Regions from separate parts of the Streptomyces sp. DF42 genome, predicted to be linked through region 4. Evidence: riboswitches for the same ligand, from Rfam matches in the RefSeq annotation. Region 4 holds a riboswitch; each other region holds the start of a gene.

Region 1 (4,797 bases), 2.0 Mb from region 4:
CTGAGGTTCGACCTCGTCCGACGGTCCGAGCCGTCCGACCGCCAGACCTGCCTGACCACGACGTCCGGGCCGGCCCACAGGGGCCGGCCCGGACGTCGTTCGCCTGCGGGCCGTCGTTCGCCTACGAGCTCGGGCCCGGCTTGACGGTCTTCATCGTGAAGTGCGAGATGACGTTCCTGATCCGGGGAATGGTCATGACCCGCCGGCTCAGAAACGTCTCTCAGGCGGGCAGATCGGCGACGGCCACGCGTGCGGACTGGTCGGGGCTGCCGAACAGCCTCCGCAACTCCCGTACTTCCTCCGCCTGCGCCAGGGCCTCCTAGAAGCGCTCGACCATCTCCGCGTCCTGCGCCTCAAGACCGAGGTCGATCAGCACGTCGAAGGAACGGCCCACGGAAGCCGGATCGATCACCGCCCGGTAGCCCCGGATGGCGTTGCTCGCCTTCGCGTTCGGATGTCCGAAGAACGTGAGAGGGCCCCCGGATGGTTCCGTGGGCCCTCTCACCTGTTCGATGCGTGGTCAGCTGGGAGCGGCGACCGTCGCCTTCGCGGCCGCCGACACGGGCTTCGGGTTCAGCAACCGCTCGGCCAGCTCGCCGAAGACGAGTGCGAAGCTGCCCCAGAGGGTGGCCTGGATGGCCAGGGCGGCGAGTCGGAACCGCCACAGCACGGTGGCCGGGAAGTCCTTCGGCACCTCGTTGACGACGGGCAGGAACTCGTACGCCAGGCCGATCACGACGGCGAACGCGGCAACCGCGACCATCGTCGCCCACCAGGTGCCCAGGTTCGGCTGGAGCCGCTTGCCGAGGATGGTGGCTGCGATCGCAAGGAGCACGCTGAGCAGCATCATCAGGAAGTACAGGGTGGTCCGCTTGCCGATGGTGTCGGGCTCGCCGACCGACGGCGGATTGGCCGGGTACTTCAGGAACGGCACCACGTACACCGCCAGCAGCGCGCAGCCGGACAGCAGCAGCGCGGTCGCCCGCGGCGAGAAGCGGCCGACGCGGCCGAGGGCGAAGCAGTAGGCGAGCGCGGCGATGCCGCCGAACGCGACCCCGTAGAGCAGAACGCCGGTGGCGAGACCGGCGGTTGACTGCAGGGAGCGGGAGACGACTTCCATCTCGTGCTCGTGGGAGTGCGCCTCCTCGAAGCCGATCGCCTTGTCTACATACGGTTCACCGAGCAGATAGGCGGCGACCAGGGCGAGGACTCCGGCGGCGAGGCCGGCGAGCATGCCCCGCACCAGGAGGTTTCTTACCGTCGTGGAGTTCATGGGTGTGCGGCGTCCCTCGTATCAGTGGCAGGGGAAGCCGAGCAGGTGGCGGGCATCGTGTACCCACTCATGGACGTCCGTGCCGCTGAACACGGAGGTGGCGCCCTGTTCGGCGCCGACGAAGTAGAGCAGGACCAGCATCAGGACGCCGACGAAGACGGCCCAGGGGGCTATGTCCTTCAGCGGCAGCTTGGCGGGTACGACGGGGGTGGTGACTGTCGGCTGGGCGACATGCTGCGCCATGGCAGGGCCTCCTCGGGAGCTCGCGTCCCATCTCGGTGGTGCACATGACGACGGCTACGGGTCTGACTCGCCACCACCCCCCTCGGGGCGGCGGCACACAGTGGCGCGACCGTGCCGGACTCTCACCGGCTTCCGTCTTGCCGTCGTCGATATCAGACCGACGGTACCGTGTGTCGCGAACCTGGCCAATACCGCACCACCTGGAGTGATCTCCCTCTCTCCCGTCAAGTGGCCCCTCTCATCCGGGGGGTGGGGGCGTCGGCGGGCTTGGGGCCGTGTGACCTCCAGCCGGCATCCCCACCTTTGCGTGCCCTCGGTCAGGCGCCGGCCACACCGTCCGGCTTGGCCGCCTTCGCGGGCGTTGCCAGTTGCGGCCGGGGTGCAGGCGGGCAGGCGGGCAGCCCATGACTCCCATTCAGGTGATGGTCGGCGCCCCCGGCAGGCGCCGACCATCACATCAAGCCGCTCTGGCGGCCTGACTCTCGGCTTCCGGCAGCAGGCTCTCCATGGTTGCCCGGGCGCGGGCCACCCCGGAGCCTCACCCGCCCGGGCGCCGGCCGAGCCGTCCGGTCCCACTGACCGCGAGCACGACCAGCGCCAGCACCTGTACGGTCACGACCACCCCGATCAGGGCCGGGATCGACGCGCCGTACAGGGCTCCGGTGATCGTGCCGCCCGCCAGACTCGCTGCGCCGACCACCCCCGCGAAGACTCCGTACGCGGTCGCGCGCCGCCCTGACGGCACGAGGTCGGCGACCGTGGCGCGCAGCGTGGACTCCTGGATGCCCATGGCCGCGCCCCACACCAGGGAGCCGATCACGGCCACCGCCACCGTGTTCGTGAACGCCAGCATCGGGACGGCGGCGGTCAGCACCGGCAGGGCGACCAGCACCCGCGGCCCGACACGGTCGTACAGCCAGCCGGTCGCCAGTGCGGCGAGAGCGTCGACGACCATGGCGGCGGCGTACAGGACCGGCACCCATGCCGTCGTCATGAGGTGGCGTTGGACGAGGTGGTAGGAGAGCACGCCGAAGGTGGTGAAGCCCGCGGTGGTGGCGGCGGTGAACGTCGCGTACGTCCAGAACGCGCGCGGCAGGCGGCCGTCCGGCGCGGGTGCGTTCGCGGGAGGGGTTGCCTCCCGCTCGTACGCCTCCGGATCGGGCACGCGCGCCCGCAGCCAGACCAGCAGCCCGAGTACCGCGACGCCCGGGGCGGCGAGCACCCCGAGGGCCGGTCCGTAGTCGCCGCCGGTCAGCGCGAGCATGCCGGCCACGACGAGCGGGCCGATGAGTGCGCCGACCTGGTCCATCGCCTCGTGCACGGCGAAGCCGCGCCCCCGCCCGGTCGCTGCTGTGGCATGCGACAGCAGGGTGTCCTTCGCGGGTGAGCGGACCGCCTTGCCGACCCGTTCGGCGATCACCAGCACGCAGGCCACCCACAGGGTTCCCACGACGCCCAGCAGCGGTACGGAGAACACTGTCAGCGCGTATCCGGCGATCGCCAGCCCCCAGAAGCGTCGGGTGCGGTCCGCCAACGGCCCCGAGACCAGCCGCAGTCCGAGCGCCGCCGCCTCTCCGGCGCCCGTGACCACACCCACCACCAGGGCCGACGCGCCCAGCGAGGCGAGCAGTGGTCCGGTGATCGAGCGGGCGCCCTCGTACACGAAGTCCGCGAGCAGGCTGACCGTGCCGAACCACACCACGAACCGCCAGGGCCGCATCCGGGCCGGTGACGCCGGGACTGCCTGGGACTGCGGAGCTGTCATGGACGTGGATTCCCTCCTCGATCCCCTCCTCGGTGACGCCGCCGGTCCTCGGCGTCCGTGCCGCCCATCATCCACCGACGCGATTGCCGACGGCAGTCATGCGCCTGCCCGATCGGCGAGCGGGGCTCAGGCGGAGGCGGGGCACCGAGGCCGGAATCGACAGCAGCAGGCCGGCAAGCCGCCGATCTCTCGCCCGATCCACACCCCGTACACGAAGTGACAGGTTCTGGTCAAAGACTGTCCAAGTTTCGGACACGCCGTCCCGCCCGTGATCAGGTCCCAGCGACGGCCGTACGCATGCCCGTTTGGGAGGATCTGGTGTCAGCACCAACCCGCAAGAGACGATGGCTCACGAGCTGCGCCATCACTGCAACCGCCGCACTTGTCGCGATACCCGCAAGCGCCGCCTCCGGCCAGAACAACAGCCCCTTCGGCGCCCGCAGCCTCGCCCGGCTCGCCGCCCAGCGCGAGCAGTCGGTGGGCTCCATGAGCCCCAGCCTGAAGGGCGGAGACGGAGACGGCGACGACGGCAACGAGGCCGACGAGATAGCCGAGGGCGCGGACCAGTACGCCGAGGCGCGTACCTCGCCGGGCGTCGTCGCGCCGGGCGCGTACGGTGCCGCCTGGGACGACCTGACCAACCTGCGGAGCACCGGCGGCAGTTGGCGCGAAGTCACCGACCAGCCGTACAACTCCGACGACCCGCGCTACCGGGACATCGACTCCAACTCCAGCGGCGGCTCGGGCAACGTCACCGGCCGGATGGCCGCGATGGCCGCCGACGACGACGGGTACGTGTACGCGGGCAGTGCGGGCGGCGGCGTGTGGCGCTCCCGCTCCGGCGGCGGGCACTGGCACCCCATCAGCGACCGGCTGCCGGCACAGTCCACCGGCGCGCTCGCACTCGACGGTGGCGGACGGCTGTGGCTGGGCACCGGCGAGGCGACCACCAATGCGGACGCCTACCTCGGCAGCGGCGTCTACGTCCTGCCCCACCCGCACCACGGCGCCTTCTCCACCCGTAGCCGGGTCGGCGGCGACGAACTGGAGTCCACCACCATCCACGAGCTGCGCTTCGGCGGCGGCAAGGTGTGGGCGGCGACCAGCGAAGGCGTGTGGAGCCACTCCACCAAGACACTGAAGGGCCACTGGAAGCTCGAGTTCGCGCCCAACCCCGACTATCTGCTGGGCGGTTCGAAGGCAAGCGACCCGTCGGCCCCGTACAAGAACATCGCCAACGACATCGCGATCGACCCGAAGGATTCGAGCAAGGTCGTCCTCGCGGTCGGCTGGCGCAGCGGCGACGACTACAACGGCTTCTACACCAAGAACTCCAGCGGCGCCTGGACGCGGATCACCAGTGGTCTGGGCGACCTGCCGGTCGACCCGGATGACGTCGGCAACGTCACCTTCGCCCGCTCGGCCGACGGCTCCCGCTACTACGCCATCGACCAGTCGCCCGAGCAGCTGAACACCAACCCGGACAGCGGCCTGGAGGGCATCTACGTCTCCAAGT
Region 2 (4,797 bases), 2.8 Mb from region 4:
GCGGCGCTCGAAGAAGTTGGTCAGTTCCTGGACCCCCTGCAACTCCATGAAGGAGAAGGGGTTTTCGGAGCCGTAGACCGGGGCGAAGCCGAGGCGGGTGAGGCGCTGGTCGGCGACGCATTCCAGGTACTGGCGCATCGAGTCGGTGTTCATGCCCGGGAGGCCGTCGCCGCACAGGTCGCGGGCGAACTGGAGTTCCGCCTCGACGGCCTCGCGCAGCATGTCCGTCACCTGCTGCTGGAGCTGGTCGTCGAAGAGGTCCGGCTCCTCCTTGCGTACCGTGTCGACTACGTCGAAGGCGAAGCTCATGTGCATCGTCTCGTCCCGGAACACCCAGTTGGTGCCGGTCGCCAGCCCGTGCAGCAGGCCCCGGCTGCGGAACCAGTACACGTAGGCGAAGGCGCCGTAGAAGAACAGGCCCTCGATGCAGGCCGCGAAGCAGATCAGGTTGAGAAGGAAGCGGCGGCGGTCGGACCTGGACTCCAGGCGGTCCAGTTTGTCGACCGAGTCCATCCACTTGAAGCAGAAGCCGGCCTTCTCGCGGATGGAGGGGATGTTCTCCACCGCCGCGAAGGCCGCCGTGCGGTCTTCCGGGTCGGGGAGGTAGGTGTCCAGAAGCGTCAGGTAGAACTGGACGTGGACGGCCTCCTCGAAGAGCTGGCGCGACAGGTACAGGCGCGCCTCCGGGGAGTTGATGTGCTTGTAGAGGGTCAGCACGAGGTTGTTCGCGACGATCGAGTCGCCCGTCGCGAAGAACGCCACCAGGCGGCCGATCAGGTGCTGCTCGGCGGGCGTGAGCTTCGCGAGGTCGGCCACGTCCGAGTGGAGGTCGACCTCCTCCACCGTCCAGGTGTTCTTGATGGCGTCCCGGTAGCGCTCGTAGAAGTCCGGGTAGCGCATGGGGCGCAGGGTCAGCTCGAAGCCCGGGTCGAGGAGCTGGGTGTTACGGGTGGGGCTGGTCACTGGCAGGCCTCGCAGGACTCGGGGTTCTCAAGGGAGCAGGCGACCGCATCGGGTTCGGCCGACTGCTGTACGGGGAGGGTGGCTCGGGCCGCGCGGGCGATCCTCGTCGCCGGGCGGGAGCGCAGGTAGTACGTCGTCTTCAGGCCCTGCTTCCAGGCGTACGCGTACATCGAGGAGAGCTTGCCGATGGTCGGCGTCTCCAGGAACAGGTTCAGGGACTGGGACTGGTCCAGGTACGGGGTGCGGGCCGCGGCCATGTCGATCAGGCCGCGCTGCGGGAGCTCCCACGCCGTGCGGTACAGCGCCCGCACCTCGTCCGGGATCCAGGCGAAGTCCTGTACCGAGCCGTTGGCCTCGCGCAGGGCCTCGCGGGTGCGGGCGTCCCAGACGCCGAGTTCCTTCAGGTCGTTCACCAGGTACGAGTTCACCTGCAGGAACTCGCCGGACAGTGTCTCGCGCTTGAAGAGGTTCGACACCTGCGGCTCGATGCACTCGTACACGCCCGCGATCGAGGCGATGGTGGCGGTGGGGGCGATCGCGAGGAGGAGGGAGTTGCGCAGGCCGACCTTCGCGATGCGCTCGCGCAGGGCGGCCCAGCGCTTGGGCCAGGCGTGCTGCGTGTCGTAGTGGTCGGGGTGCAGAACTCCCCTGGCCGTACGGGTCTTCTCCCAGGCCGGCAGCGGGCCGTTGCGCTCGGCGAGGTCGGCGGAGGCCTCGTACGCGGCGAGCATGATGCGCTCGGCGATGCGGGTGGAGAGCCGGCGGGCCTCGGGCGAGTCGAAGGGCAGGCGCAGCTTGAAGAAGACGTCCTGCAGGCCCATGGCGCCGAGGCCGACGGGGCGCCAGCGCGCGTTCGACCGGCCGGCCTGCTCGGTGGGGTAGAAGTTGATGTCGACCACGCGGTCGAGGAAGGTGACGGCCGTGCGGACGGTCTCGTCGAGCCGTTCCCAGTCGATGTCCTGGCCGGCCACGAACGCCGCCAGGTTCACCGAACCCAGGTTGCACACCGCCGTCTCGCCGTCGTCGGTGACCTCCAGGATCTCCGTGCAGAGGTTGGAGGAGTGGACGACGTGGCCCGGCTCGGCCGTCTGGTTGGCGGTGCGGTTGGAGGCGTCCTTGAAGGTCATCCAGCCGTTGCCGGTCTGGGCCAGGGTGCGCATCATGCGGCCGTAGAGTTCCCGGGCCGGGATGGTCCTGCGGGCGAGCCCCGCCGCCTCCGCCCTGCGGTACGCGGCGTCGAACTCCGCACCCCACAGGTCGACCAGCTCGGGCACGTCGGCGGGGGAGAACAGGCTCCACGGCTCGTCGGCGTTCACCCGGCGCATGAACTCGTCGGGGATCCAGTGCGCGAGGTTCAGGTTGTGCGTACGGCGGGCGTCCTCGCCGGTGTTGTCGCGCAGCTCCAGGAACTCCTCGATGTCGGAGTGCCAGGTCTCCAGGTAGACGGCGGCCGCGCCCTTGCGCCGGCCGCCCTGGTTCACGGCGGCGACCGAGGCGTCGAGGGTCTTCAGGAACGGGACGATGCCGTTGGAGTGCCCGTTGGTGCCGCGGATCAGTGAACCGCGGCTGCGGACACGGGAGTAGGCGAGGCCGATTCCGCCGGCGTGCTTGGAGAGGCGGGCGACCTGGTGGTAGCGGTCGTAGATGGAGTCCAGCTCGTCGAGCGGGGAGTCGAGGAGGTAGCAGGACGACATCTGGGGGTGCCGGGTGCCGGAGTTGAAGAGGGTGGGGGAGGAGGGAAGGTAGTCGAGGCGGCTCATCAGGCCGTAGAGCGCGGCGACTTCGTCCACCGGGCGGGCGCCCGTTTCCGAAGCGGGCGCGGTGTCGTCGGCGAGACCGGCGGCGACCCGCAGCATGAAGTGCTGGGGCGTCTCGATCACCCGGCGGGTGATCGGGTGCCGGAGCAGGTAGCGGCTGTGGAGGGTGCGCAGGCCGAAGTAGCCGAAGCGGTCGTCCGCCTCGGGGTCGACGAGCGCGTCGAGGCGCGCGGCGTGGAGGCGGACGAACTCCGCGGTGCGGTCGGCGACGAGCCCTTCCCGGTGGCCCACGGCGACCGACTCGGTGAAGGAGGTGACGCCCTGCGAGGCGGCCTCGGCGGCGATGCTGATGGTGAGCAGACGCGCGGCCAGCCGCGAGTACACGGGGTCCTCCGAGATGAGCCCGGCGGCCGCCTCCGTGGCCAGCTCGCGCAGCTCCGTCTCGTCCGCCTGCGCCGAGCGGCCGCGCAGCGCGGCGACGGCGACCCGGCCGGGGTCGGCTCCGGGGAGGCCGGCGGTCAGCTCGGTCAGGGTCCGCAGCAGCGCGGTTCCCGGGCCGTCCGGTGTCGCCGGTGTCGCGGACGGTGTCGCTGAAGCCGGTTCGGCTGGCGCGATGGTCACGTGGGGCTCTCCCTCGCTCGGCACGGGGCCTTGCGGAGGCAGGGGGAAGCACGAGCGCGCACGGCGTCGCGTCCACCGGCCCATTCCACGAGGCCCGGACGTCTGAGCACCCGGACGGTTCGGCCGGGCGCACTGTCGGCAGGTCCTCGGACTGACGCCCATACATGTGCGAACACGCATGAGTACACCGTTGCGGGACAGTTCCGGATTCGCACCGGATTCCCCTGCGACGACAGCGAGCATGAGCATACATCTTGTGTCGGGTGGGATGAGCAGCCCCATATGTTGTGTCGCGGCGACTTCGGAGCGTGTCAGGGCGTCAACTCGTAGGTGATCGGCGTGCGGTCGTGGCCCCGCATCGGCTTCCCGTCACGGCGGCTGAGTTGCGGGGTCTCCTGGGAGTGATTCCATGGAGGTAGATGTCGGCGCCCGCGTGGTCCTCCGTCCTGAGAACTCTCGGAGGGAGTACGCACGATGACGAAGGTCGTCCGGCACCCGCCCGGCAGTGAGCGACCGCGCGACGCACCGATGGCGACGCTGGATCTGAGACGGGCGGCGGACCGGGCGAGGCGGGCCCTTCTCGGCCACTGGCACTCCCTGACGATCCGTCTGGAGGCGACCCGGGGCACCCCCCGCCCCAGGAAGTGGCGCCGGTGGCTCTCGTACACGAACCTCACCAGGGCCGTCTGGCTGCTCGCCGCGCTCACGGTGCTCGCCTGGTGCATGGAGGGCCTGTACATCCTCATCGAGCACCACTCGACCGGCTTCGAGCAGTGGCGGAAGGACAACTCGAGAACCTGGACTTCACCGCCGAGAAGACCCGCGAGAAGCACGGCCGCAAGAAGCGGTTCCGGCAGCTCATCTCCGGCATCCCGACAGGCAAGCTCAAGGCCCGTCTGGTGTCCATGGCCGCCGAGCACGGCCTGTCGATCGTCGCGGTCGACCCGGCGTACACGTCGATGTGGGGCGACCAGCATTGGCGTAAGCCCCTGGCCGGCAAGACTCGCAAGATGTCCCGGCACGACGCCGCGAGCGTCGCGATCGGGCGACGCGCCCTCGGGCACCCGATCCGGCGACGGACGGCACCGCCCCCGCAGCACCAGAGCGATGCTGTGGGGCATCGGACCGCCCAGGCCGGACCAGGCGCACGAGGGCATGAGGGAACCCGCCCACCCGTCACGGAGCGTGCACACGATGCACGCAGCCGGACGGGGACACAGCGAACGCGGGAGACCAGCGCATCCAACACCGTTCGGGATGCGCGCAGTTCCAGGAGCTGGCAGCAAATGTCACTCCTGGACACTGTTTAGGAACGGTTCGACGCCCTCCTCCGTTTCGTCGGCCCCGTCCTGACCGCCTCGATCGCCGCCGCGCTCTTCCTGTTCTGGTGGTACGCCTGGACCAAGCGGCGTTACCTCCTCAAGGCACGCGGGGACCCCCACAGGCTGGTGCTCAC
Region 3 (4,797 bases), 1.5 Mb from region 4:
GCCTGCCCTACGCGGAGGCCGCCGAGGTCAGCGACTGCCCGATCGGCACGGTCCGCTCCCGCGTGGCCCGTGCCAGGGCCAGCCTGATGGACCTGCTGGAGGAAGCGGAGGAGCCCGCCGAGCTGGCGGTGGTCTAAGCCGCTTCCTACCGGGGTGTTGGGGCGGTCCGTCCCGACACTCTCGGCAGCACCTCATTCGGGGCGGTGGAGAAGGGGGTCTTGGCGCCCATGCAGTCGGTGACGGATCACGGTGTCCAGCCCGGCCTCTTCGAGTACTCGGGCGGCGACCGAGTCGCCGACGCCCGTCTAAACGATCGCCTCCCGCAGCCGCCCGTGGTCGAGATCCACGCCGTGCACGGTGCCCGGTTTGCGGCCGACTTCGACCACGACCTCGCTCACCCCCAGCACCTCGGAGACCTCTTCCCTGATGGTTGCAGCGCAGTGCTCGCAGCTCATTCCGATGACGCTGTACTGCTTCTGGGCCATGGCACAACTCCTGGATGCCGGTGAGGCTTTGGGGAGGCTTACCGATGCGCAGGGGCGGTGTTACGTGGGGCCTCGTCGCTACATGAGTCGGAGAGACGGAGCTCGAAGACAGGTGGAGGAGGAGGCGGCCGGAATGGCGACCCGCCGATACGACGTCGAAAGGGTCCACCTGGAGTGGCCTGGCAACCCCGGCCCGGGCCGTTCAGGCACCTCCGCAGGCGGCCCGCGAGCCCTCTGAGGTGGCCCCGTTCCGGGCGCATGGCCTGGGCGGGATCCGATGACAGCGGGCCAGCCGGAAGGCCGTCGAGGCTTAGCCGCCCTCGGCCATGCAGTGTTTCAGCAGGTCGGCGGCGATCGGGTCGACGATCCGGTAGCGGACCACCCGCCCGTTTTTCTCGCCAGCGACGATGCCGGCGGCGCGCAGGAGCCGCAGGGCCTGGGAGACGGCGGGGTCGTTCATGCCGGTCGCGATCGCGAGGTCCGAGACGGCGAGAGGGCCCGTCTGACGCAGAGCTATCAGGAGAGCGAGGCGTCCGGGGTCGGCGAGCAGGGAGAACCGCTCAGCCCAGGCGCGGACGTGGTCGGGCTCACCGATGGCGGCAATGGCGTCGCAGACACGGTGCCCGTCGATGGTGCGACGGTCGGCGCGTTCGGCGGGGACGAGATGCATGAGGGCATCCTCGCAGGTAGCCGATGTGATCTTGAATACCTGCGTTAATGCGCAGCTATGCAGGCGTGAGTGGTCGCCAGTACGGTGGGCGGGCCGTGGTGTTCGGGAAGACCGGTGACAGTCCTTCGCCAATCGGGGGATTCAGGCCGGCGCGGCCCTCGCCACTGTGATCGGGGAGTTTCCGTCCCAGTCGTGCATGGTCACTGTTCGCCGCCCGGCGAACGGGAAGGCCGGGACGGACACGCGCGCACCCGTAAGCCAGGAGACCGGCCACGGCACTTCACGAAATGATCCACGAGGTGCTGGAGCGTGACCGTATGACCCTGCCCACCGGGCCTGCCCAATTTCGCTGGCGGCGCGAGGACACCGTCCGTACCGCCGGACTGCTGGCGGTGATCGCCGCGCTGCACGTCGTGGCGTTCGGCATCCTGTTCCTTCTCGTCGTGCCGGGGCACTACGAGGTCGGTTCCAAGGCGTTCGGGATCGGCCTCGGGGTGACCGCGTACACGCTGGGCATGCGGCACGCGTTCGACGCCGATCACATCGCCGCGATCGACAACACCACGCGCAAGCTGATGGCCGACGGCAAGCGGCCGGTGTCGGTCGGCTTCTGGTTCGCGCTCGGGCATTCCAGCGTGGTGGTCGTCATGGCCGCGCTGGTCGCCGGAGGCACGCAGCTCGCCGGCACCCTGATGAACGACAACTCCCGGACCCACCAGGTGCTCGGCACCGTGGGCACCACGGTCTCCGGCAGCTTCCTGTACCTCATCGCCGCCCTCAACCTCGCCGCGCTGTTCGGCATCGTGCGCGTCTTCAGGGCGATGCGGGCCGGACGCTACGACGAGACGGAGCTGGAGGCGCACCTGGACTCGCGCGGCTTCATGAACCGCCTCCTGGGCCGTCTCACCAAGTCCATCCGTCGACCCGGCCAGATGTTCCCTCTCGGCTTCCTGTTCGGGATCGGTTTCGACACCACGACCGAGGTCCTGCTTCTCGCCCTGGCCGGCAACGGCGCAGCCGCCGGGCTGCCGTGGTACGCGATCCTGTGCCTGCCCCTCCTCTTCGCGGCGGGCATGAGCCTGTTCGACACGCTCGACGGCACCTTCATGAACTTCGCCTACCAGTGGGCGTTCTCCAACCCGGTGCGCAAGGTGTTCTACAACCTCACCATCACCGGCCTGTCCATCGCGGTGGCCTTCTTCGTCGGCACGATCGAACTGGTCGGGGTGCTGCACGAGAAGCTCGATCTGCGCGACGCGGTGACCGGCTGGATCGCCGGCCTGGACCTGGACAACGTCGGTTACATCATCGTCGGCCTGTTCCTGGTCGTGTGGGCGGCGGCGCTGGCGTACTGGCGCCTGGCCAAGGTGGAGCAGAAGTGGGCCGCCCGTCTCGCCGAGGGCGGCTGACACTCGACGCGTGTTCCACTGTCGGGCCGCGTGTCCGCGTCGGCGAGGAGCGGGAACACCCTGCGGAGGAGTGGCTTCCCCGGGCAGGGCGCGGTGGTAGCGCTCGTGCCCAGGTGAGGAGTGGGTCCCCGGCGGTACGCAGGCCGCCGGGTTCGAGCCGGGCTCGCTGCCGGGTCCTTGCTGGGCGTCCGGGAGCGGTCGCTCGTGGCCATGCAGAGTTCTGCGGCCCGGGGTCGCGTTCGTAGCGGGCGATGAGCCGTGGCTGGGGCGGGAACTACGCGACCGGTGCGACCGACTAATATAGGGCAAGTCGTGCTACTGCCGAAGAGCGAGCAGGTCCCGGGCGCCTCAACCTGCGCGCCGAACATCCCGGTTGGCCTTCGGCGCCCTCCTCACGACCACCCTGACGGTCCTGCTCACCGGCTGCGGAGGAGACTCGGCCGGCCATGCATCCGCCCACAGCGGAGCCTCCGCCTCGTCCTCCGCCCACGGCATGCAGGGCATGTCCGACAAGGCGATGGGGGACCCCTCAGCCACCCCCGCCTACAAGTTGCCCGGAGCGAAGGTGGTGAAGGGCACCTTCAAGATGCTCGACACCCGCCCGCCTGGCATGAACGACGTCAAGGGCACGGCCTGGCTCGCCCAGGGCACCAAGGGCACCACCGTCACCGTCTCCCTGACCGGCCTCAAAAGCGGGGCACGTCTACATGGCCCATCTGCACGCCCAGCACTGCTCAGCGGACAACGGCGGGAGCCACTTCCAGTTCGACAAGGGCGGCCCGACCATGCCCCCGAACGAGATCCACCTGATGTTCACCGCCGACAAGTCCGGTATGGGCATGACCACGGTGACCAACTCCCGCAAGACCGGCAAGGACGCGGTCGCCATCGTCGTCCACCCCCACGAGGCACAGGACAACCGGATCGCATGCGCCGACTTCGACTTCTGACGGCGTCGGCCGCACCCGTCGCGTGCGCGGGTGCGCTGCTGCTCCTCGGCGGCGCACCCGCACAGGCCCACACCGCTCTCAAGAACGCCGCACCGGCACCCGGAGCCACGGTCGCAGCCGGGACCAAGGTAGTCAGGCTGACGTTCGACAACCTGACCACCGGAATCGCACCGGAGATCAGGGTGGTCGGGCCGGACGGCAACGACATCCCGGTCGGACGGCCGGTCGTCACCGACACCACCACGGCCTGTGCCGCAGTGTCCCCGCTGCCCAAGGGCGTCATCACCCTCATCTACCCCCTCACCGCGGGAGACGGGGACGCCCAGTCCAACGCCTACCAGTTCGAGGCCGCCGACGGCGCCAAACCCGCCAGCACCCCGGCGGCCTGCGCGGACCTGAGCCTGCCGGCCCCAGAGACGAGAGGCTCGGACACCGTTGCGGGCATGAGCCGTACCACCGCGACCGCCGCTCTCGCGGGGGCGTTCGCCGCGGTGGCGGGCGGGGGATTCCTCGCCGCCCGCGCGCTGAGACGCCGCAGAACCCTGGAAGGGGGCATCGGCGAGTGACCTTGCGTCCGGACTCCCGTACTCCGGGCGGGAGTCCGGGCCTCGGCGACGGACTCTCTGAGCCCGCCGGCCGCCGCCCGCACCGGGCGGGGCATGGCGACGTGGCGGTCGGCAGGCACAGACCGGGCCACGCTCGGGAAGGCGAATTCCATCGTGGCCCGGGTGCCGTCATCGCGGCACGACAGCGGGCTGACAGCGCACGGGCCGGGGCGGGGACCTCCGCGTCCCGCTCCCTATATGTATTGCTCCGGGAGAGTGGCAGTCGCCACAGCCGGGAACTCGCCGAGTCGGCACCCCGACTCAGTGGTGGACGGCACCGGATGAACGCGTGAACTGGTGCATTCGTATCAAGAGGCACATGAAAGCCTCACCAGCACCCAGGAGTTGGGCCATGGCACAGAAGCAGTACCTCGTCACCGGCATGACCTGTGAGCACTGCGCCGCGAGCATCACCGAAGAGGTCTCCCAGGTCCCCGGCGTCACCGACGTGAACGTCGACGTCACGGCGGGATCGGTCGCCGTCAGTGGCGCGGACCTGGGCGACGCACGACTGCGGGCGGCGATCGTGGAGGCGGGGTACGAGGTCGCCGAGACCGCCGCGGCCTGAAACACGTGTTCCGCGCTCGGCCGTCAGACGGTCCCCGGCCTCGACGGCCGAGCGTGAGGGCTTCGCAACGGGCTTGTGTCAGTACGCGCCAGGACCCCTGGGCCCGGGAA
Region 4 (4,797 bases):
GATTCCCATCAGGACACTCCCATGCGGTCGAGGGTGGCGGTGAGCACGGCGACGGCGTCGCAGCCCGCGAAGACGTAGGAGTCCACGTCGGTGTACTGCCCGGGCCGGCCGGCGATGAACACGTGCCGTGCGCCCGCCGCCCTGAGGGTCCCTGCGACGCCCTCGGCCTGTTCCTCGTACAGCGCGTCGCTGGAGCACAGGCAGACCTCGGTGGCGCCGCTGTCCTCGAACGTGCCCTCGGTGACGGGCTCGATACCGCCGGCCTGGAAGAGGTTCGCGGCGAAGGTCGTGCGCGCGGTGTGGGCGGCGGCGGGGCCGATGGCGGCCAGGAAGACACGCGGCCGGGATCCGGTCGCCGCCAGGTGGGCGTCGGAGCGGGCGCGCAGAGCCTCGTAGGCCTCGTCGCGCCGCACGCGCGGCAGGCCACCGGACGGCGACGGGAGCGCGGGGGCGCGCTCCACGGGCTTCTCGCCGAGGTGCGGGAACTCGCTGACGCCGGTGATGGGTTCGCGGCGCCTGGCGAGCTTCGCGCTGCGCGCCTCCCACGTGGCCGCCAGGTCCGCACCGAGGCGGCCCGAGCGCAGGGCGGCCGCCTGGCCGCCGAGTCCCTCGATGTGGCGGAAGAACTCCCAGCCCGCGTGGGCGAGTTCGTCGGTGAGCCGCTCCACGTACCAGGAGCCGCCCGCCGGGTCGATCACCCGGGACAGATGCGATTCCTCGACCAGGATCGTCGAGGTGTTGCGGGCGATGCGGCGCGCGAAGGCGTCCGGCAGACCGAGCGCGTGGTCGAAGGGCAGCACGGTGACGGCGTCGGCGCCGCCGACTCCGGCGGCCAGCGTGGCGATCGTCGCGCGCAGCATGTTCACCCACGGGTCGCGGCGCGTCATCATCACCGGCGAGGTCACCACGTGCTGCAGCTGCGCGCCGGCGCCCGGCGCCCCGCACACCTCGGCCACCCGCGCCCACAGCCGGCGCGCCGCCCGCAGCTTGGCGATGGTCAGGAACTGGTCGGCCGTCGCCGCGTAGCGGAACTCCAGCTGCGCGCAGGCCTGTTCGACGCTCAGTCCCGCCTCGGTCAGCTCACGCAGATAGGCGACACCACTCGCCAACGAGGAGCCCAGCTCCTGCGCCGCTGAACCGCCCGCCTCGTGGTACGGCAGCGCGTCCACGGTCAGGGCCCGCAGCCCCGGGTACTCCCCGGCACAGCGCAGGGCGAGGGAGGCCACCGGCGCGAAGTCCGACGCGCTGCCCGTGCGAGCCTCGTGCCCCAGCGGATCGGCGCCCAGACTGCCGCGCACCGCCTCCTTGGCGACGCCCCGCTCCTCGTAGATCCGCAGCAACTCCCGTGCGGCGGGCTCGACTTCGCTGCCCGCGTCGAGAACGGCGGGCGCCAGGTCGAGGTACACCCCGTCCAGGACCCGGCCGAGCGACGACACCGGGATGCCGCCTTCGCCCTCGCCCAGGACCAGCCAGAGCGAGGTGACGCCGTTCTCCAGGTCCGTGAGTGCCGCGCCGTTGTCGGCGACCGTGTGCCGCTGGCGTACGTCCCAGCCGCCGGCGGTGTTCCCCTCGGCGCGGCTCGCGCGCAGGAACGGCGCGAAGCCGGGGAAGCCGGGGTCGGGCGCGGCATCGAGCGCGGTGTAGAGGGGGCGGGTGCGCAGCCCGTCCTCCAGCGCGGTGGACAGGGCGTCTTCCGCCGCCGCGCCGGAGACTTCCTTGCCCGACTTGCGCAGGACGCCGGCCACCAGGCCGTGCCACTGTTCAAGGTTCGCGTCAGGGAACTCGGCGGCCAGCGTGAGCCCGTCGTCAGGCAGGACCGTCATGCTCGGATGCTAGGACAGATCGACAAAGGAGCAGCAGAGGGCACGGCTGTGACCTTGCCCTCCATCACCTTGTGACCCCGGTCTCCCACCCCCCTCCGGCGGGGTTCCGACGACCATCCCCAGGTCATGCGCCCTTGGCCATGTTCCCGTCAGACGGTACGGTCAAGGGGTTGTTGACGACGACAGAGCGGAAGCCGGTGAGAGTCCGGCACGGTCGCGCCACTGTGAACGAGACGACCCCCCTTGTGTGGGCGGAACGGCTCGCGAGTCAGACCCGCAGCTGTCGTCATGTGCACCACTGAGATGGGACGCGTACTCCCGAGGAGGTTCTGCCATGGCGCAGACCGTCGCCCAGCCAACACCCGCCACCCCTGTCGTACCCGCCAAGCTGCCGCTGACGGCGATAGCCCCCTGGGCGGTCTTCTTCGGCGTCCTGATGCTGGTCCTGCTCTATTTCGTCGGCGCCGAGCAGGGCGCCACCTCCGTCGTCTCCGGCGAAGGCGTGCACGAGTGGGTGCACGACGCGCGTCACCTCCTCGGCTTCCCCTGCCACTGACGAGGACACCGCACAATGTGGGCAGGCAACTCCCGTACCCCACTGAGTGATTGAACGACCCACCGCCGTGAGGGCCCCCGGACCACCGGGGGCCCTCACGCGTTTTCCCGGCACCCCTGTCCGCGTCAGTGTCCGCCCTCGGGCTCCCGTGCTACGAGCGTCTGCCCGAGTCGCAGGTTCCAGCGCCCGGAGCGTCCGCTGATCTCGGTCGCCGTCAGGGGAGGCACGTCGAGCCGCCAGAACGTGGCCTCATGCACCGCGAGGACCCCGACCACCGCGGCCCGCACGATTTCCGGCTCCACCACGGCGAGCGTCCGGCCGTCGGTCTGCGCGGTCGCCTTCAGCCACCGGCCCACGCGTTCGCAGAGGCCCTGCACGGTCTCCCCGCCGTGCGGCGCCGCGGCAGGGTCCGCCAGCCAGTGGGCCACCTGGTCAGGTTCTTCGGCACTGACCTCGCCGAGCGTCCGGCCCCGCCAGCGGCCCACGTCCATGCCGCCCAGCTCGGGCGCCTCCACGGCGGCGAGACCGAGGGCCGAGGCAGTCTCCCGGCAGCGCACCGTGGGGGAGACCAGGACCCGGTCGGCCGCGGACAGCGTGCCGGAGGCCGACCGGGCGCGAGCTGCGCCACCGGCGTCAAGCGGGCTGCCGTCGTCGAACCGGCCCTCTCGCACGGATCGGTTCATGGCGGGTGAGACGAAGGTGACGCGGCTGGTCACGCCGTAACTCCTGTTCTGCCTGTTCGGCTGCTGCGGGGCGACGGACCGCGGGACGACGGGGCGCCCGTAGGGACTCCGGTGATCACGCGGAGCGGGAGAGCTGTGCGCGTACCCACTCAGGATCGGGATTGGTGTGCGGCCGGCCCGCAACGACGACGGTCGGCACGGTCTCGTTGCCGTCGTTGGCCGCCCTCACCGCTGTCGCCCCGGCCGGATCCCGCCAGATGTCGACCCAGTGCAACTGGCGGGCGCTACGGCCCAACCTCAGGCGCAGGCGGATGCAGTACGTGCAGCCCGGCCGCCAGAAGACGACCGGCCGGCCGTCGACCGCGCTGCGGCGTTGTGCCTCCATCGCACCGACCGGCTTCGGGAAGAGCAGCGGTGAGTTGATACCTGCGAACAGCACGAACACGACCAGGAGCGCCGCGGCTGCGGCCGGTGCTCCCGCGACGAGCAGAGCTGCCGCAACGAAGGAGCCGCAGAGCACGAAGAGCATCGGGAGGATCCAAGCGCGCGTCATGAGGACCAAGGCTATCGACGAGCCGACGTCCGGCGAACGCCGGCCGATCGTCCGGACGGCCACCGTGTACATCACTTGAGGCGTCGTTCACCGCACCGCGTTCACGCGTGGCCCGAATCTGCCCGGAAGAGCGTGATGTTGAACAGGCCGCGCAGCAGCCGGTCGGCGAGCGGGAGGAAAGCCCAAAATCGCAGCGGGAGCCGAGTGCGCAGCGCGTGGGGCGGCCGGGTGACGGAGGTGACCTCGATCGCTCGCAGCCCGTACCTCTCCAGCGAGCGTGGGTCGTCGCAGGCCCACGACCAGCGGGCCTCCATGTTCTTCTTCACCGCCTGCTGGTGCTGCTTCTCCAGGAGGCTCCTGGGATACGTGTCGACGGCGACGAGCGCGTCCGGGAAGCGTCGCGCGATGCGCGTCAGCACCTGGGCGGCCTCCTCCTCGGGGAGGTAGACGAGCACGCCCTCGGCGACGAAGAAGTAGGGCCCGGGACCCTCCTCGACCGTGCGCAGCCAGTCCTCGTCCAGGACCGAGGCGGCGATCATCCGGCGGCGCCCGGTGTCCGTGAAGAACCTCCGGCGCAGTTCGATCGTGTCCGGCAGGTCGAGGTCGATCCAGTGCACGGTGCCGTTGTCGACTCGCTCGAACCGGGTGTTGAGCCCCGTGCCGATTTCGACGACCGTCCCCGCCGGGTGCTCGGACAGGAAGGCCCGCACCCACGTGTCGACGATCGCCGTACGCAGTACCGTGATCGCCGACCCCGGGCCGGGCCCGTACTTGTCACTCGCGTAGTCGATCGCGCCGATCATCTCGACGGCCTTCGGATCCCGCAGCAGCGGCCGCTTCCTGGCGGACTCCCGGGCCCGCGCGGCCAGTGGAATGAACAGCGTCTCCTGAACGGCGCCGAGCCGCACCCGGTGCTTGGGGCCGTTCGTGTCGCTCATGTCAGGCATGGTTCTCATTACACAGCACGGGCGTCGACCTGCGGAGAACCGCGAGAACCGCCCCTTTTGCCAGGTGGCTGTCCTGCTTGCGGGGCAACGGGAGGCCGCCGGGCAACGGAGCGGTGCGGGCAATGAAGCGGTCCGGGCGATGGGCGGTCTGGTCATCCGTGACGACCAGACCGCCACCACGGTCCCTAGGCGACGACGCCGCTGTCCTCGATGACGATCTTCTTGGCCGTGGAGC

Evidence for each region. Region 4 has a riboswitch for cobalamin ahead of ACYUED_RS42545 (CbtB domain-containing protein). Riboswitches for the same ligand answer to the same signal wherever they lie in the genome.
Region 1: linked by a shared signal. The riboswitch ahead of ACYUED_RS33125 (CbtB domain-containing protein) and the one ahead of ACYUED_RS42545 (CbtB domain-containing protein) in region 4 are both predicted to bind cobalamin.
Region 2: linked by a shared signal. The riboswitch ahead of ACYUED_RS29730 (ribonucleoside-diphosphate reductase subunit alpha) and the one ahead of ACYUED_RS42545 (CbtB domain-containing protein) in region 4 are both predicted to bind cobalamin.
Region 3: linked by a shared signal. The riboswitch ahead of nicT (Nickel transporter NicT) and the one ahead of ACYUED_RS42545 (CbtB domain-containing protein) in region 4 are both predicted to bind cobalamin.

What each region holds. Positions count from the first base shown of each region.
Region 1 is NZ_CM177859.1:7,222,808-7,227,604, reverse strand. It holds gene katG (catalase/peroxidase HPI) at 1-4, shown strand, start outside; gene ACYUED_RS33135 (hypothetical protein) at 320-505, opposite strand; gene ACYUED_RS33130 (CbtA family protein) at 521-1,273, opposite strand; gene ACYUED_RS33125 (CbtB domain-containing protein) at 1,295-1,516, opposite strand; cobalamin riboswitch at 1,551-1,702, opposite strand; gene ACYUED_RS33120 (MFS transporter) at 2,055-3,281, opposite strand; gene ACYUED_RS33115 (WD40/YVTN/BNR-like repeat-containing protein) at 3,600-4,797, shown strand, end outside.
Region 2 is NZ_CM177859.1:6,446,165-6,450,961, forward strand. It holds gene ACYUED_RS29725 (ribonucleotide-diphosphate reductase subunit beta) at 1-900, opposite strand, end outside; gene ACYUED_RS29730 (ribonucleoside-diphosphate reductase subunit alpha) at 960-3,341, opposite strand; cobalamin riboswitch at 3,462-3,590, opposite strand; partial or broken gene ACYUED_RS29735 (transposase family protein) at 4,130-4,651, shown strand; gene ACYUED_RS29740 (hypothetical protein) at 4,790-4,797, shown strand, end outside.
Region 3 is NZ_CM177859.1:7,775,145-7,779,941, forward strand. It holds gene ACYUED_RS35605 (sigma-70 family RNA polymerase sigma factor) at 1-137, shown strand, start outside; gene ACYUED_RS35610 (cation transporter) at 306-485, opposite strand; gene ACYUED_RS35615 (ArsR/SmtB family transcription factor) at 796-1,155, opposite strand; cobalamin riboswitch at 1,235-1,444, shown strand; gene nicT (Nickel transporter NicT) at 1,443-2,564, shown strand; gene ACYUED_RS35625 (hypothetical protein) at 3,272-3,514, shown strand; gene ACYUED_RS35630 (copper resistance CopC family protein) at 3,493-4,080, shown strand; gene ACYUED_RS35635 (heavy-metal-associated domain-containing protein) at 4,472-4,687, shown strand.
Region 4 is NZ_CM177859.1:9,268,285-9,273,081, forward strand. It holds gene scpA (methylmalonyl-CoA mutase) at 1-9, opposite strand, end outside; gene ACYUED_RS42540 (methylmalonyl-CoA mutase family protein) at 9-1,823, opposite strand; cobalamin riboswitch at 1,961-2,122, shown strand; gene ACYUED_RS42545 (CbtB domain-containing protein) at 2,158-2,379, shown strand; gene ACYUED_RS42550 (histidine phosphatase family protein) at 2,505-3,095, opposite strand; gene ACYUED_RS42555 (glutaredoxin domain-containing protein) at 3,178-3,615, opposite strand; gene ACYUED_RS42560 (class I SAM-dependent methyltransferase) at 3,717-4,553, opposite strand; gene ACYUED_RS42565 (peptidylprolyl isomerase) at 4,748-4,797, opposite strand, start outside.